2 regions of the Pseudoalteromonas sp. S4492 genome follow, and region 1 is predicted to be linked to the other one. Evidence: predicted binding sites of a transcription regulator. Region 1 holds the regulator's gene; the other holds the start of a gene.
What was found. The regulator sigma-54, encoded in region 1, starts transcription at its own class of promoters, with help from an activator protein. The targets are predictions, from matches to a motif close to GTTGGCACGNNNNTNGNNT.
Positions count from the first base shown of each region.

Region 2: a site for sigma-54 is predicted at 1,447-1,465, ahead of CWC28_RS05190 (BON domain-containing protein). Genes of this name have one in related genera too.

Region 1 is NZ_PNCP01000019.1:93,983-97,113, reverse strand. It holds gene lptA (lipopolysaccharide transport periplasmic protein LptA) at 1-429, shown strand, start outside; gene lptB (LPS export ABC transporter ATP-binding protein) at 426-1,151, shown strand; gene CWC28_RS05965 (RNA polymerase factor sigma-54) at 1,267-2,763, shown strand; gene hpf (ribosome hibernation promoting factor) at 2,791-3,078, shown strand; gene ptsN (PTS IIA-like nitrogen regulatory protein PtsN) at 3,082-3,131, shown strand, end outside.
Region 2 is NZ_PNCP01000017.1:65,949-69,079, reverse strand. It holds gene CWC28_RS05200 (VOC family protein) at 1-181, shown strand, start outside; gene CWC28_RS05195 (LiaF domain-containing protein) at 512-1,171, opposite strand; gene CWC28_RS05190 (BON domain-containing protein) at 1,501-2,076, shown strand; gene CWC28_RS05185 (YqaE/Pmp3 family membrane protein) at 2,134-2,292, shown strand; gene CWC28_RS05180 (hypothetical protein) at 2,547-2,756, shown strand; gene CWC28_RS05175 (methyl-accepting chemotaxis protein) at 2,741-3,131, opposite strand, start outside.

The DNA.
Region 1 (3,131 bases):
ATTAGCTCAGACCGCCAAGTTGGTAAACTAAAAGATGGCGTTGGCATATTCGAAGGTAACGTAGAGATCGTGCATGGTAATCGTCGTATTACAGCTGAGCGTCTTGAAGCACACGGTGGAGACACCGAAGGCACTGTCGAATTAATTATCGCGACAGGTAATCCTGCTTATTTCGAAGAAAAGCAAGCTGATGGCACCGTAATGAGCGCCAGTGCACAAGAAGTACGTTACGATGTTGCGAAACGCTTCTTAACACTCAATGGCGAAGCTGAAGTCACTCAATCGGGTCAAAAAGTAACGGCCAAAAGCATTACCTACGATATGGCTCAACAGCTGATCAGCGCAGAAAAAGACGAAAACTCAACAGATCGCGTACACACGATCCTCGTTCCAGTTGAAAACAAAAAAGATAACAAAGGCCAACCATGAGCACATTAAAAGCAGAGCTTTTAGCTAAGAGCTACAAAGGCCGCCAAGTGGTTAAAAATGTAGGCCTTGAAGTTGAAGCTGGCAGCATTGTTGGTTTACTTGGTCCAAATGGCGCAGGTAAAACGACAACCTTCTATATGATTGTAGGCTTAGTACCTAGCGACAAAGGTAAAATCAGCATTGATGATAACGACATTACGCTTTTACCAATGCATAGCCGCGCACGTTTAGGTATTGGTTATCTGCCGCAAGAGTCGTCAATTTTTAGAAAGTTGACGGTTTATCAAAACTTGATGGCAATTTTAGAAACCCGTAAAGATCTAAATAAAACCACCCGCGAAGAAACGCTAAACAGCTTACTCGACGAATTTAGCATTCAACATATCCGTGACAGCCAAGGTATGGCGCTGTCAGGTGGCGAACGTCGCCGCGTTGAAATTGCTCGCGCATTAGCCGCAAATCCTAAATTTATCCTTTTAGATGAGCCTTTTGCTGGTGTTGATCCAATTTCAGTGTTAGATATAAAGAAAATTATTGAGCACCTAAAAAACCGCGGTATTGGGGTACTCATTACTGACCATAATGTTAGAGAAACCCTTGATGTTTGTGAAAAAGCCTACATTGTTTCTCATGGGGAGCTAATTGCATCAGGCACACCTGAGCACGTATTAGCTGACCAAACTGTACGTGATGTATATCTAGGCGAGCAATTCAGGCTGTAACCATTACGCCACCGACTAGAGCATCTGCTAGACTTATAACAATGACAATAAATCGATAATTTTTTAACTGTCACAGCACAGTCATCGATAACTTAAAAAGGATTGTTAGGGATACATGAGGCAATCATTACAGCTGCGCATGGGCCAGCAACTTACAATGACTCCACAACTGCAACAAGCGATTCGTTTGTTGCAGCTCAGTACATTGGATCTCCAGCAAGAAATTCAAGAAGCGCTTGATAGTAATCCCCTACTTGAAGTGGAAGAGGCTGATTACAACGAAGAAAGTATCGGTAAGAATGAGCAAAAAGCTGAATCTGACGATATGCAACTAAGCGCGTCTGCAGAAGAAGCACCTAGCGAATACGAGCAAGAAAGCAGTGACGCCCTCAATAAAGACACCGTAAGTGATGACTTAGCAATGGACGTCACGTGGGACGAGTACATGAGTGCTGCCCCATCAACATCATCAGGACCTATGCCTGAAGATGAGTCTATTTACCAAGGCGCATCAACTGAAACCCTACAAGAATACCTAATGTGGCAATTACAGCTCACGCCATTTAGCCCAACTGACGAAGCGATTGCCGTAGCCATAGTAGAAGCCATAGACGACTCAGGTATTTTAACGATCAGCTGTGAAGATATTGTCGAAAGCTTTAATCAAAATAACGATGAAGAAGAAATCGAACTTGATGAAGTTGAAGCGGTCTTAAAAAGAATACAATTATTCGATCCTGTTGGTATTGGCGCGCGCAGTTTACAAGAATGCCTGTGTATTCAGCTTCGTCAATTTGACGCTAGCACACCATATTTAGCTGAAACTAAAATGGTTTTATCTGAGCATATCGAATTATTAGCGAGTCGCGACTATCGCACTTTGATGAAAAAGACTAAGCTTAAAGAAAATGAGCTTAAAGAAGTGATGACGCTTATTCACAGCTTAAATCCTAAGCCTGCGGATAGCATAGTACGCGAAGAGTCTGAGTACGTTATACCTGATGTATCAGTGAAAAAAGTAAAAGGTCGCTGGGTGGTTGAGTTAAACCCAGATTGTATGCCAAAGATTAGAGTAAACAGCCAATATGCGGCTATGTCTCGCTCAGTAAAATCGAGTAGCGACAGCCAATTTATTCGCTCTCACTTACAAGAAGCAAAGTGGTTTATTAAGAGCTTAGAAAGCCGTAACGATACGTTATTAAAAGTAACCAACTGTATCGTTCAACAACAACAAGCTTTCTTTGAGCACGGCCCTGAAGCGATGAAGCCGATGGTGCTAAATGATGTTGCTGAAATGGTCGAAATGCATGAATCGACAATTTCACGTGTAACAACGCAAAAATATATGCATACCCCGAGGGGTATTTTTGAGTTGAAATATTTCTTCTCAAGCCATGTCAGCACCGAAAATGGTGGTGAGTGTTCTTCTACGGCAATACGCGCTTTAATCAAGAAGTTAGTGGCCGCAGAAAACTCAGCTAAACCATTGAGTGATAGTAAAATTGCAGATATATTGGCTGAGCAAGGAATTAAAGTAGCTAGACGTACAATTGCAAAATATCGTGAGTCTCTAGCAATACCTCCGTCTAATCAGCGCAAGAGTTTGATTTAGACGTTTTACATAGAAGGAAAAATGCTTATGCAACTAAATTTAACTGGTCGTCATGTAGAAATCACTGATTCATTAAGAGACTATGTAAACACCAAGTTTGCGAAACTAGAAAGGCATTTTGACCATATAAATAATGTTCATGTCATTCTAGATGTAGAAAAATTAAGCCAAAAAGCAGAAGCAACTTTACATGTAAACGGAGGCGAATTGTTCGCTTCTACAGAACATCAAGATATGTACGCAGCCATTGACTCACTGATCGATAAGCTTGATCGCCAAGTCATTAAACACAAAGAGAAATTAGCTCGACATTAAATTATGAAACTAAGTTCACTTACTAACCAGGACTGCAGCAAAGCTGCGGTCCT
Region 2 (3,131 bases), on a different contig from region 1:
TGTGACAAACGATATTAATGCTGTCATTGAACGTCTGGTTTCAGCTGGTTATGAAATTGATAAACACGGCCCAGAAAACCCTTATCGTAAAAATGTATATTTCATCGACCCCGCAGGCTTTGAAGTTGAGTTTGTAGAGTATTTCAGTGATATCCCGAGTGAGAGGAATAATGACCAGTGAAGCTTTAAGCCGAATTGTGTTGTTTGTGGGTCTTTACCAAAGGCCTGCCTCGTAGGAGGTACTTTAGTGCCGAAAATTTAAGGAGCCATCAGCTTTCAGTTGTCAGTTTTGAGCCGAGCTGTGTTGTTTATGGGTCAGACATAGGTTGATGGAATAGCGTTGTATGTAAGACGCGCCAAGCAAGCGTGACGCCTACGGTTGATGTAGGCGTGAAATTTATTTCGCGCGTTATCTTATTATATTGCGCGATGTAAAACTGCGGCTACGATAACTAGCACCTAGCACCTAGCACCTAGCACCTAGCACCTAGCACCTAGCACCTAGCACCTTTTACTGCACCTTATTCATTTCTTTCCAACTGGCTTTTAGGCTGTTGGCAAAGCTGATGAACTTTTCTTTCATGGTGCGTTTTACTTTGATCTCAACTGAGCCTAGCCATACATTACCTTCAATGGTGATGGTTGGGCCTTGGCCTTTATTTAAGGCAACTGATTTGTTTTCTACGCTGCCAATCACACTAAACAGTTTAGATACCACATTGACATGTTCTGGCACGTAGATTTCGTCGCTACCTAAAATACAGTTCACATAAATAGTGACATGCTGATGTTGGAAAATCGCTTCGCTAAAGTCGAGTTCGATTGAACCTAAGCAGTTTGTAAGGTGAATTTCTTTTGGTACCACCCATTGGCCGCTACGCTCATTTGAACCCAAAATGCTTCGAAGCTGCAGGCTCTCGTTGTCGCTGCTATGGCTGTAGTGAGGTTTAAATTGCGCATGCTTTTGCGATTTGTAGTCAATATCTGCTTTCAGATCTAAATCAGCAACAAGCTCAACGAGTACTTCGTTGCTGGTGGCCGCCATTGCTTGGTCTAGGCGGCGTTCAAATGCATCAGCTGAAATAACAGCATGACTGTAGTTATAAATGAGTTGATCAATAACTTCTTCTCTTACTTGATCGATTGGGCGATCTTCAAGTTTAACGGCCATGGTAGTTCCCTGTTGTGATTATCAAAGTGATTTTTCTGTTATTCGTTATGTGCAAAGCTTAGGCCAAATTTTATTGTTTGATAAATCAAGTGTTTGTGTTTTTAGCTGAATTAGCAACTTCGTTAAATTAACCACAGATTAATAAAATCAGCAACTAAATGGTTATTTTTGCAACATTGTGAACATCTTACCGAGCAGCTTGTAAATCTTTACCGAAATGAATATAAATCACCGCTGAATAAGTCTTTAACCAACTGAAAAATATGAAATAAATAGTTGGCATCATAGTCGCATTAGTAAAACTGTCTTTAATCAAAAGGAGAAAGATTATGAACACTTTTAACAAATCTATGATTGCCGCTTTAGTAATTGGTGCAACTAGCATGTCAGCTCAGGCAAGCAGCTGGGAAAATGAAAGTAAAGATGCTTGGATTGATGGTAAGGCAGAAACTGTGCTTCTTATGAACACAAACCTTAACAACTTTGATATCAACACTGATGTAACGAATGGCAAGGTTGTATTAACAGGTAAAGTTGATAGCGAATTAGATAAAGAGCTTGCTGAAGAGCTGGTTCTTAGCCTAGATGGCGTTAGCTCTGTAGATAACAAACTAACGGTTGTTAAAAACATGAAGGCTAAGAAGATGAAAGCAGATAAAGCAGATAAAGCTGATTCAGCCGAAAGCGATTTAACCGATGCAAAAATCAGTACTGTAATCACAACGCGTTATTTATTTAACTCAGAAGTGGGTGGTACCGATATCGATGTTGATACCGACAACGGTGTTGTAACACTGAAAGGTACTGTTGAGTCTGATGCAGAAAAGCAATTAGCAATCAGCATTGCTGAAAACGCTGAAGATGTTCGCAAAGTAATCGATGAATTAACGATTGTTGCTGAATAATAGCAAGCCCTATATAGCCCAGCTTTGGCTGGGCTTATCTTTTTCAAGGAGTGAGTCATGGATTTAATACGTATTATTTTATCGGTTTTAATTCCACCTCTCGGCGTATTTTTACAGGTAGGTTTAGGTGCGCAGTTCTGGATTAATATTCTTTTAACCTTATTAGGGTACATTCCTGGTTTGATTCATGCTGTGTATATCATCGCTAAGCGATAATCACCGCATTAATTAGCAAGGATGGGTAATGGAGCACAGCAAGGAAGGGCTGTAGGAGTAACGGACGATAAACCGCAAGGAGTTTACAGTATGGACAATGTAGCTAAGCACAAAGGACAACAAGGAAGTAACAAGGCGTTATGGAGTAGCGCACAATGGCAACGCTTTATGGATAAAGTGAACGGAAATGACAGCAAGGAATAAGCTTAGGCTGGGAGCCAAACAGGATGAAGCTAGCGTAAGGAGGGGACTATATGGAACAAGTACAAACGCAACCAACACAAGGATTGACCGACAAAGGAGTTGTTTTATGGAACAAGCAACAGTGGCACGAATTTATGGAACACGCGAAAGCGGTTGCGCCACGATTAACAGGGAAGGCTGACGATAAAAACCCGATGTCATCTTCAGGTGACATCGGGTTTTTAACTACTTCAGCAATTTATCTTTATAACTTAAATTGATTAACAGTCTTATTTAAAGACGCAGCTAATTCATTCAAATCACGTGCTTCATCCGCCAATTCATGGGCATGATCCGCAGTGCTATTCACTAAGTGATTAATCGCTGCCAAGCTATTGTTGATATCTTCTGCAACCACAGTCTGCTGTTCTGTCGAAGTCGCAATTTGATGACTTTGATCTTGTACATTTGTCACTGATTGCGCGATATCTTGCAGTGCTTGCAATACAATTTGTGTTTGCTCAACTGAGCCTTCAGCACGTTCTTGACCTTGTTGCATCATGGTCGATGCTTGTTGGGCAATTTGTTGTAAACGGCTGATCATGTTGCGAATATCATCCGTTGACTCTTGCGTTCTGCTTGCCAGTGAACGAACT